One region of the Escherichia sp. E4742 genome, then DNA from elsewhere that is predicted to be linked to it. Evidence: riboswitches for the same ligand, from Rfam matches in the RefSeq annotation. Region 1 holds a riboswitch; the other holds the start of a gene.
The links. Region 1 has a riboswitch for thiamine pyrophosphate ahead of thiC (phosphomethylpyrimidine synthase ThiC). Riboswitches for the same ligand answer to the same signal wherever they lie in the genome.
Positions count from the first base shown of each region.

Region 2: it holds a riboswitch for thiamine pyrophosphate, as region 1 does, so the genes downstream of both, thiB (thiamine ABC transporter substrate binding subunit) here and thiC (phosphomethylpyrimidine synthase ThiC) in region 1, are expected to answer to the same signal.

Region 1 covers NZ_CP040443.1:2,406,163-2,411,619, reverse strand. The annotation lists gene nfi (deoxyribonuclease V) at 1-130, opposite strand, end outside; gene hemE (uroporphyrinogen decarboxylase) at 140-1,204, opposite strand; gene nudC (NAD(+) diphosphatase) at 1,244-2,017, opposite strand; gene FEM44_RS11710 (Rsd/AlgQ family anti-sigma factor) at 2,112-2,588, shown strand; TPP riboswitch at 2,640-2,740, shown strand; gene thiC (phosphomethylpyrimidine synthase ThiC) at 2,819-4,714, shown strand; gene thiE (thiamine phosphate synthase) at 4,714-5,349, shown strand; gene thiF (thiazole biosynthesis adenylyltransferase ThiF) at 5,342-5,457, shown strand, end outside.
Region 2 covers NZ_CP040443.1:3,041,979-3,047,435, forward strand. The annotation lists gene thiP (thiamine/thiamine pyrophosphate ABC transporter permease ThiP) at 1-1,413, opposite strand, end outside; gene thiB (thiamine ABC transporter substrate binding subunit) at 1,389-2,372, opposite strand; TPP riboswitch at 2,403-2,502, opposite strand; gene sgrR (DNA-binding transcriptional regulator SgrR) at 2,536-4,191, opposite strand; gene sgrT (glucose uptake inhibitor SgrT) at 4,280-4,411, shown strand; gene leuD (3-isopropylmalate dehydratase small subunit) at 4,517-5,122, opposite strand; gene leuC (3-isopropylmalate dehydratase large subunit) at 5,133-5,457, opposite strand, start outside.

The DNA of each region.
Region 1 (5,457 bases):
CTTCTCCGCCCTGCTCAAACCCGACATCGGCTCCGGCGATCAGATCCGGCGGATCTTTATCGAGTCGATCCTCGCGGATCACAGAAGAAGCCAGTTCAAGTTGTTGTGTGCGTAATGACGCGAGATCCATAACCACTCCTTACTGATGATAAGGCGCAGACAGGCGATGCACTGCCTCCACAAACACGCCAGCATGTTCTGGCGGCACATCCTGATGGATACCGTGGCCGAGGTTAAAGACATGACCTTCGCCGTGACCGAAACCTGCAAGTATAGTCGCTACTTCTTCTTCAATGCGGGCAGGCGGCGCATACAGCATCGACGGGTCCATATTGCCCTGCAACGCGACTTTATTGCCGACGCGGCGGCGTGCATCGGCGATGTCCGTTGTCCAGTCGAGGCCCAGCGCATCGCAACCGGTTTCTGCCATGGCTTCCAGCCACTGTCCGCCGCCTTTGGTAAACAGCGTGACCGGTACGCGGCGACCGTCGTTTTCACGCAGTAAACCATCAACAATTTTATGCATGTAATAAAGCGAGAACTGTTGATAATCGCGCCCGGTAAGCACGCCGCCCCAGGTGTCGAAAATCATCACTGCCTGAGCACCGGCTTTAATCTGCGCGTTCAGGTACAGAGTGACGCTTTTCGCCAGTTTATCGAGTAGCGCGTGCAGCGCCTGCGGATCGGCATACATCATTTTTTTGATCACGGTGAACGCTTTGCTGCTGCCGCCTTCCACCATGTAGGTCGCCAGCGTCCACGGGCTGCCGGAAAAACCAATCAGCGGCACTTCGCCTTTCAGTTCGCGACGAATGGTACGCACCGCGTTCATCACGTAACCCAGCTCATCTTCCGGGTCCGGAATTGGCAGTTTATCGACGTCAGCTTTGCAGGTGACTGGTGTGGTAAAACGCGGGCCTTCTCCGACTTCAAAATAGAGCCCTAACCCCATCGCGTCCGGAACGGTGAGGATATCGGAAAAGAGGATTGCCGCATCCAGCGGATAGCGACGCAGCGGTTGCAAAGTCACTTCGCACGCCAGTTCGGCGTTTTTGCACAGCGACATAAAATCGCCCGCCTGAGCGCGCGTGGCTTTATATTCTGGTAGATAGCGACCCGCCTGGCGCATCATCCATACTGGAGTGACATCAACGGGCTGGCGCAGCAGCGCCCGCAGATAACGATCGTTTTTAAGTTCGGTCATTTTGGCTGTTCCTTAGTGCGTCAGGCGGTCAGTGTATCATCACTCATACTCTGCCCGACACATCGCCACCGTATCTTCTATCAGACGGCGCGCTACGGTGCCGGGCGGTGGAAGTAACGGCAAATCGTCATAGCGATACCAGTTCGCCTCGAGCAATTCTTTCGGGTCGATCACGATGTCGCCGCTGTCATAGTCCGCCATAAACGCAGTCATTAATGACTGAGGAAACGGCCACGGCTGGGAAGTCACGTAACGCAAGTTTTTGACTTTGATGCCACTCTCTTCCATCACTTCCCGCGCGACTGCCTGTTCGAGAGTTTCGCCCACTTCGACGAATCCGGCGAGTACCGTATGGACACCGTTACGATGGCGGGTATGCTGGGCGAGAAGGATCGAATCATCACGACGGATGGCAACAATAATGCAGGGTGCGATTTGCGGGTAATAACGCTCACGGCAGTGGCTGCACAGCATCGCCCATTCGGTTTTGCTTGGGTACATTTCATGCCCGCAGTAACCGCAGTATTTATGCGAGCGATAAAACTCCGCCAGTTGCACACCACGTCCGGCTAATTGAAACAGCCCTACGTCCAGATCAATGACCTGGCGCACCGAGCCCATATCATGGCGACGCTGCTGTTGCACTAGCCAAACAGGTTCTCCCTGCCATTCGCCGATTTGTAGTGCGCGCTGGCCCACAAGATCAAAATTTGCCGCTGTGCCATATGGCAATTCACCCTTCGGCAACCATAATTTTTGCTCATGACTGACGACCCACCAGCCGTGATCTAATTTTTCAATTATACGATCCATAGCTCTTGCACTACCTTTGCATCACTGGCATGTTTAACATGGTTTTTACATTTCTCACTGAGCAGTTTTTGAATACAAACTTGCGGAGTCAATCATGCTTAACCAGCTCGATAACCTGACGGAGCACGTCAGAGGAAGTAACAAACTGGTTGATCGCTGGCTACATGTACGTAAGCATCTGCTCGTGGCTTACTACAATCTGGTTGGCATTAAGCCTGGCAAAGAATCGTACATGAGGCTGAATGAAAAAGCCCTTGATGATTTTTGCCAGAGTCTGGTCGATTATCTGTCTGCCGGACATTTCAGTATTTATGAACGCATTCTGCATAAACTGGAAGGCAACGGGCAGCTTGCTCATGCCGCGAAGATTTGGCCGCAACTGGAAGCCAATACACAACAGATTATGGATTACTACGATTCCAGCCTGGAAACCGCCATCGATCATGATAATTACCTTGAGTTTCAACAGGTTTTATCTGACATCGGCGAGGCGCTGGAAGCACGCTTTGTGCTGGAAGATAAGCTGATTCTGCTGGTGCTTGACGCCGCCCGCGTCAAACATCTTGCTTGAGTTCTGCGCTGTTAACGCGTAATTTACATTCAACGCCCCGTTTTCGGGGCTAATTTCTTGTCGGAGTGCCTTAACTGGCTGAGACCGTTTATTCGGGATCCGCGGAACCTGATCAGGCTAATACCTGCGAAGGGAACAAGAGTTAATCTGCTATCGCATCGCCTTTGCGCGATCGTCTCTTGCTTCATCCGTCGTCTGACAAGCCACGTCCTTAACTTTTGGAATGAGCTATGTCTGCAACAAAACTGACCCGCCGCGAACAACGCGCCCAGGCGCAACATTTTATCGACACCCTGGAAGGCACCGCCTTTCCTAACTCAAAACGCATTTACATCACTGGCACACACCCCGGCGTGCGCGTGCCGATGCGTGAGATCCAGCTTAGCCCGACACTAATTGGCGGCAGCAAAGAACAGCTGCAGTACGAAGAAAACGAAGCGATTCCGGTCTACGACACCTCCGGCCCGTATGGCGATCCGCAGATCGCCATTAACGTGCAGCAAGGGCTGGCAAAACTGCGCCAGCCGTGGATCGACGCACGCGGCGATACCGAAGAACTCACCGTGCGCAGTTCCGATTACACTAAAGCGCGGCTGGCAGATGATGGCCTCGACGAGCTGCGTTTTAGCGGCGTATTAACGCCAAAACGCGCCAAAGCAGGGCGCCGCGTCACACAACTGCACTATGCCCGCCAGGGTATCATCACGCCGGAGATGGAGTTCATCGCCATTCGCGAAAATATGGGTCGCGAGCGCATCCGTAGCGAAGTTTTACGCCACCAGCATCCGGGAATGAGCTTTGGCGCACGTCTGCCGGAAAATATCACTGCGGAATTTGTCCGTGATGAAGTTGCTGCCGGACGTGCGATTATCCCGGCCAACATTAATCATCCGGAATCGGAGCCGATGATTATTGGTCGCAACTTCCTGGTAAAAGTTAACGCCAATATCGGCAACTCGGCGGTCACCTCTTCCATCGAAGAAGAAGTGGAAAAGCTGGTATGGTCCACTCGCTGGGGAGCGGATACCGTGATGGATCTTTCCACTGGTCGCTATATTCACGAAACCCGCGAGTGGATTTTGCGTAACAGCCCGGTGCCGATCGGTACTGTGCCGATCTACCAGGCGCTGGAGAAGGTTAACGGGATCGCCGAAGATCTTACCTGGGAAGCGTTCCGCGACACGCTGCTGGAACAGGCCGAACAGGGCGTGGATTACTTCACGATTCATGCGGGCGTGCTGCTGCGCTACGTGCCAATGACCGCTAAACGCCTGACCGGTATTGTGTCGCGCGGTGGTTCGATTATGGCGAAATGGTGCCTCTCCCATCATCAGGAAAATTTCCTCTATCAACACTTCCGCGAAATTTGTGAAATCTGCGCCGCCTATGACGTTTCGCTGTCGTTGGGCGACGGCCTGCGCCCCGGTTCTATTCAGGACGCCAACGATGAAGCGCAGTTTGCCGAGCTGCATACGCTGGGCGAACTGACCAAAATCGCCTGGGAATATGACGTGCAGGTGATGATTGAAGGTCCTGGGCATGTACCGATGCAGATGATCCGCCGCAATATGACCGAGGAGTTAGAGCACTGCCATGAAGCGCCCTTCTATACCCTCGGGCCGCTGACTACCGATATCGCGCCGGGCTATGACCACTTCACGTCGGGGATTGGCGCGGCGATGATCGGCTGGTTTGGCTGCGCGATGCTCTGTTACGTAACGCCGAAAGAGCACCTGGGTCTGCCCAATAAAGAAGATGTTAAGCAGGGGCTTATCACCTATAAGATTGCCGCCCACGCCGCTGATCTGGCGAAAGGGCATCCGGGCGCGCAAATTCGCGATAACGCCATGTCGAAAGCCCGCTTCGAATTTCGCTGGGAAGACCAGTTTAATCTGGCCCTCGATCCGTTTACCGCCCGCGCTTATCACGATGAAACCCTGCCGCAAGAATCCGGCAAAGTCGCCCATTTTTGCTCCATGTGTGGGCCGAAATTCTGCTCGATGAAAATCAGTCAGGAAGTGCGCGATTACGCCGCCGCGCAAACTATTGAAGTGGGAATGGCGGATATGTCGGAGAACTTCCGCGCCAGAGGCGGAGAAATCTACCTGTGTAAGGAGGAAGCGTGATGTATCAACCTGATTTTCCTCCTGTACCTTTTCGTTTAGGACTGTACCCGGTGGTGGACAGCGTACAGTGGATCGAACGTCTGTTGGATGCAGGCGTACGTACTCTCCAGCTACGCATCAAAGATCAGCGCGATGAAGAGGTGGAAGCCGATGTAGTAGCGGCAATTGCGCTGGGCCGCCGCTATAACGCGCGGCTGTTTATCAACGATTACTGGCGGCTGGCGATTAAGCATCAGGCATATGGCGTCCATTTGGGGCAGGAAGATTTGCAATCTACCGATCTTGAGGCCATCCGCGCGGCAGACCTGCGGCTGGGCGTTTCGACCCATGACGATATGGAAATCGACGTCGCGCTGGCAGCACGCCCTTCTTATATCGCGCTGGGACATGTGTTCCCGACACAAACCAAACAGATGCCTTCTGCACCGCAGGGGCTGGAGCAACTGGCACGGCATATTGAGCGTCTGGGGGATTATCCCTCCGTCGCGATTGGCGGTATCAGTCTGCCGCGCGCGCCTGCGGTGATGGCGACGGGTGTCGGCAGTATCGCCGTCGTCAGTGCCATTACCCAGGCGGCAGACTGGCGTTTGGCAACGGCACAGTTGCTGGAAATTGCAGGAGTTGGCGATGAATGACCGTGACTTTATGCGTTACAGCCGTCAAATCCTGCTCGATGATATTGCCATTGAAGGGCAGCAAAAACTGCTCGACAGCCAGGTACTGATTATCGGCCTTGGCGGGCT
Region 2 (5,457 bases), 640 kb from region 1:
CACGCAGGCAAAGGCCAGCGCCTGCGCCAGCGGACGTTTCAGGGCGCGCAGCTCCACCACTTTTAAGCGCGACCAGCCTTCAATACCCAGCGACTGACACAACATGCTGTAACGCGTGGTGATATCGCGCATTGGGTTTTCCAGCACCTTCAGCGCGTAAGGGATCGCCATTAACGCATTGGTGAAAATCACAATGCCGTCAGCAGATTGCGGCAGGCCAATGGTGTTGTTGAGCAGTAAAAAGAAGCCCGTTGCCAGCACAATCCCCGGCATGGCGAGGATCAACATGCCGCTTATCTCCAGCGCCTGACCCGCCAGCATTTTTTGCCGCGCCCGCAGTTCGCGACTGCTCCATAGCAGCATCATGGTCAGCACTACGCACAATACGCCTGCCGACAGCGCAATACGCAACGAGGTCCACAACGCCTGCCACAGCACCGGTTGTGCCAGCACTTCCGGCAATTGGCGATTTACCCCATCGACAATCACCGCCAGTAACGGTGGCAGCAACAGCAGCAGCGCCAGCACAATTAACACCGTGTCGCAAATGCGGCTATGCAGACGATCGTCCGGGTCGCGCCAACCTTGCAGCAGCGTGGTGCCAGGCGCAATGGCCTTACTCAATCGCTGACTCAGCAGCACCAGACCGAGACAGCACACCATCTGGATCAGCGCCAGCATCGCCGCGCGGGCGGGATCGTAGTCGTAACTCAGCGCCTGATAAATAGCCAGCTCGATAGTCGTTGCTTGCGGACCGCCGCCCAGCGACAACACGGTGGCGAAGCTGGCGAAACAGAGCATAAAGATAAGCGCAGCAACCGGCGGGATTTGGCGCCGTAACCACGGCCATTCGACGAAGCGGAAAAAATGCCAGCCGCGCATCCCAAGCTGGGCGGCAAGCTGACGTTGTTCCCCGGGAATGTTTTCCAGTGCCTGGAGTAATAAGCGGCTCGCCATCGGCAGATTAAAAAATACATGCGCCAGCAAAATGCCTTGCAGGCCGTAGGGCGAAAATGTCCACTCCAGACCAAGCGATTGCCAGAGCGATGCCAGCCAGCCCTGGCGGCCATAGACGCTAAGAATGCCGAAAACGGCGACCAGCACCGGGAGGATCAAGGTCATTGCGCACAGACGCAACAGCGCCAGCCGTCCCGGAAAGCGCCTGCGATAAAGCGCGCGGGCAAGGAATATTGCGGGTACGACAGAGAGCAACGCCGAGAGAAACGCCTGCCAGAAGGAGAAGCGCACCACATGCCACAGGTAGCTGTCCTGCCAGATTGCCGCCCAGTCACCCTGCGGCGCGTTCCACCACAGGGCGAGAAACGCCGCCAGTGCAACCGCCACCACAAGCGTAGCGGCGCTTACACCTGGAATTAACCAGCCGGGAATTAACGGCTGACGGCGCGTTGCCATTCGCTAATCCATGCCTGACGTTGTGCCGCCACTTCGGCTGGCGAGAACTCCAGCGTGGTTGCTGGTTTGGTCAATTGTTCAAACCCGGCAGGCAGCGTGACGTTTGCCACCGGATACATCCAGTTGCCAGTTGGAATCGCATTCTGGAAAGCCGGAGAAACCATAAACTGGAGGAATTTTTGCGCCAGCTCCGGCTGCTTGCTGGCAGCGGTGCGGGCGGCAACTTCCACTTGCAGATAGTGACCTTCGCTGAAGTTCGCAGCGGCGTAGTTATCTTTCTTCTCTTCGAGAATGTGATAAGCCGGAGAGGTGGTGTAGCTCAGTACCAGATCGCTTTCACCTTTTAAAAACAGGCCATAGGCTTCGCTCCAGCCTTTGGTGACTGTGATGGTTTTCTTCGCCAGCTTCTGCGAGGCTTGCGGGGCGTCATCGCCATAGACTTTTTGCATCCACAACAGCAGGCCAAGCCCCGGCGTACTGGTGCGCGGATCCTGATAAATCACTCGCCAGTTTTGATCGCTCTCAACCAGCTCCTTCAGGCTTTGCGGCGGATTTTTCAGTTTGTTTTTGTCATAGACGAAGGCGAAGTAGCCGTAATCAAACGGTACGAAAGTGTCATTATTCCAGCCGCCGGGAACGTTTACTGCATCCGCTGCCACACCGCTTTTGGCAAACAATCCGGTTTTGCTGGCGGCGTCTAACAGGTTGTTATCCAGCCCCAGCACCACATCGGCTTTACTGTTTTTGCCTTCCATCCGTAGACGGTTGAGAAGCGAAACGCCATCTTCCAGCGCCACCAGTTTCAGTTCGCAATTACAGTCGGCTTCAAAGGCTTTTTTGACCACCGGACCAGGCCCCCAGTCGGCGGCGAAGGAATCGTAGGTATAAACAGTCAGAACGGGTTTAGCGAAAACAGGCGCTGTGCACAGCAACAGCAGGGGAAGACATTTTTTTAACACTTTGCACCTCAAAAAAGAGTGGCAAAGGACTTGAGAAGGAGCCTCAAATCCCTTCGCCGGCGTTATCCGGATCAGGTTCGACGGGTATTTTCTCAGCGCACGCGTCCGCGTGGCACCCCGTTGAGAACGGCGTTAGTGTAGTGATTTTGTTATCAACCAGCAATCATGGATCCGGTGGCGCAAACCACGCTGATTTAAAATCGAACCAGCCGAGGGTGTTCATGCGCAGGCCGCGCATACTGCGTTGCCCCTGAATAATCAGCCAGTGGTGGATCAACGGTACCATTGCTTTACTGGCGACCAGTTGCTGGCACCAGTTCGCCAGATTCATCTCGCCATTGCGCCAGCGTGCGGCGTCGGCTTGCCAGTCGAGAGGAATACAGTGTTGTAGCAGCGGTACTTCGCACAAGTGCGCGAACAGCGAAAAATCCAGCGGCAGCGTAAAGTTGGCGCTGTTAAGCCAGATGTCGCTTTCGATCTCACCTTCGTGCCACTGATCGTAGCTGATCTCTTTGATTTCCAGCGTGACCTGGTGACTTGCCAGAATCTGCTGCATGATCCTGGCAATCACCCGATGTTCAATGTGATCCTGATAAAAGGTCAGGGTGAGATGTTCCAGCCCGGCAGGTTTTTCGCAATGTGTTGGGCGGGCATGGTGCCAGCGGGGGAGCAGCCCATAGGCCGGAAACCACAGTTGCTGGTACTGTTCCTCGGCGAAATAAACCAGATTGGTCGGCGAAAGTACATAGCTTATCCAGTCTCTGACTTGCTGATTCGCCCCGCGATGGGTGCGACTGTCGAACAGTAGATAGTAGCAACCTTCTTCAAGGCGACTTTCAATCTCTTTTTCCTCGCCCTGCGGCCCTTTCAGCATCAGGCCTCCAGCGGGTTCATCGGCAATTTCCGGCAGAACCCAGACGTTAACTTCGTCGATTAATGCCCGATAACCAAAGAAGTCGTCGAATGCCTGAATTTTCAGTTGATTGGCGCTGTTACGCATTACCGCATACGGACCGGTGCCGATCGGATGACTGGCAAAGTTGCTGAGGGTTTCCCATTCACGCGGCAGGATCATCGCCGGAACTTGCGCCAGCAGTAACGGCAACCAGCGGTCTGGCTGAGTGAGATGAATATCCAGCGTCCAGGGCGTCGGCGATACAATTTCAGCAATGTGGGAATAGAGCGGCAGCGTATTGATCCGTTTCAAAGAGGCAATCACGTCGTCCATTTCCAGTTCACGACCATGATGAAAATGGATCCCGGGGCGCAAAAAGAAGCGCCAGTGGAGTGGGGAAATTTGCTGCCAGTGGTGGGCGATGTCCGCCTCCAGTTCCCCATTTTCCTCATTTATTCGGGTTAACGCACTGAAGATTTGCCGGGCAATATGCGTTTCGGAACGGCGTAATGCGCTGCCAGGCAGCAGGTTGCGCAACGGGCGATAATAGAGGACGCGCAGGATATGCCGCCCCTGGCGGAAGCTACGCCCCAGATGAGAAACCAGCATTTGCCGCACGGCGGTTTTATCACCGACTAACTGCACCAACTGGTCGATGCGATCCTGTTCCAGCAGGTCTTCCGCTCGCTGTTGTTGTAGCGCCAGCCCGGTATAGAGAAACGTTAAACGCGAGCGTTTGCCGCGCCCGACTTCCGCTTCCCACGTCAGCCAGCCGCGATCCTGCATGGTGTTGAGCAGGGTGCGCATATGACGGCGGGAGCAGCTCAATAACTCCGCCAGTTCGTTCAGCGTTGTCTCCTGCGATTTACCCTCGCAGCATTGCCACAGGCGGATGAACTGTTGTTGCAGACGAGCAGATGGCATAAAAGGGGAACTCCTGCGCAAAAGTCAGCAATTTTATTTTCCCTATATTAAGTCAATAATTCCTAACGATGAAGCAAGGAGGTGCCCCATGCGTCAGTTTTATCAGCACTATTTTACCGCGATAGCGACGTTGTGCTGGCTGCGTTGGTTAAGCGTTCCACAGCGTTTAGCCATGCTTGAAGAACTGATGCAGTGGGAGGGGAGTGATTCTGAATACTGATTTGCGGACATCATGTGTGACTGAGTATTGGTGTTAATCGCCACGCCAGCAGTGAATACCTGCTGGCTTTTTTCTTTTTGGCGATTGCGCCGGACGGCGTACAAATTAACGCATAAACGCCGGCTGCTTCTCTTCATAAGTGGCAATAGCGTCGTCGTGCTGCAAGGTCAGACCGATGCTGTCCAGACCATTCATCATGCAGTGGCGGCGGAAGGCATCAATAGCAAAGCGATAAGTTTTATCACCCGCTTTCACTTCTTGAGCTTCCAGATCTACATCGAAATGAATCCCCGGATTGGCTTTCACCAGCGCAAACAGCTCGTCCACTTCGGCATCGCTTAATTTCACCGGCAGCAACTGGTTGTTAAAGCTGTTGCCGTAGAAGATGTCAGCAAAACTCGGCGCAATCACCACTTTAAAACCGTAATCGGTTAACGCCCACGGCGCGTGCTCACGCGAGGATCCACAGCCGAAGTTTTCTCGTGCCAGCAAAATGGAAGCGCCCTGATACTGCGGGAAGTTCAGCACGAAGTCCGGGTTTGGCTGTTGGCCTTTTTCATCGAGAAAACGCCAGTCATTAAACAGATGCGCGCCAAAACCAGTACGCGTCACTTTCTGCAGAAACTGCTTCGGGATAATCGCATCGGTATCGACATTGGCGGCATCCAGCGGAACCACCAGGCCTGTATGTTTGATAAATTTCTCTGCCATGGTGTGCTCCTTATTTAATGTTGCGAATGTCGGCGAAATGTCCGGTCACAGCAGCGGCGGCAGCCATTGCCGGGCTGACCAGATGCGTGCGACCGCCGCGCCCCTGGCGGCCTTCAAAGTTACGGTTGCTGGTGGAGGCACAACGTTCGCCGGGATTCAGACGGTCGTTGTTCATCGCCAGACACATTGAGCAGCCAGGCAAGCGCCATTCAAAACCGGCTTCAATAAAGATTTTGTCCAGACCTTCTGCTTCCGCCTGAGCTTTTACCGGGCCAGAGCCGGGAACCACCAGTGCCTGTACGCCTGGCGCGACTTTTCGCCCTTTGGCGATTTCC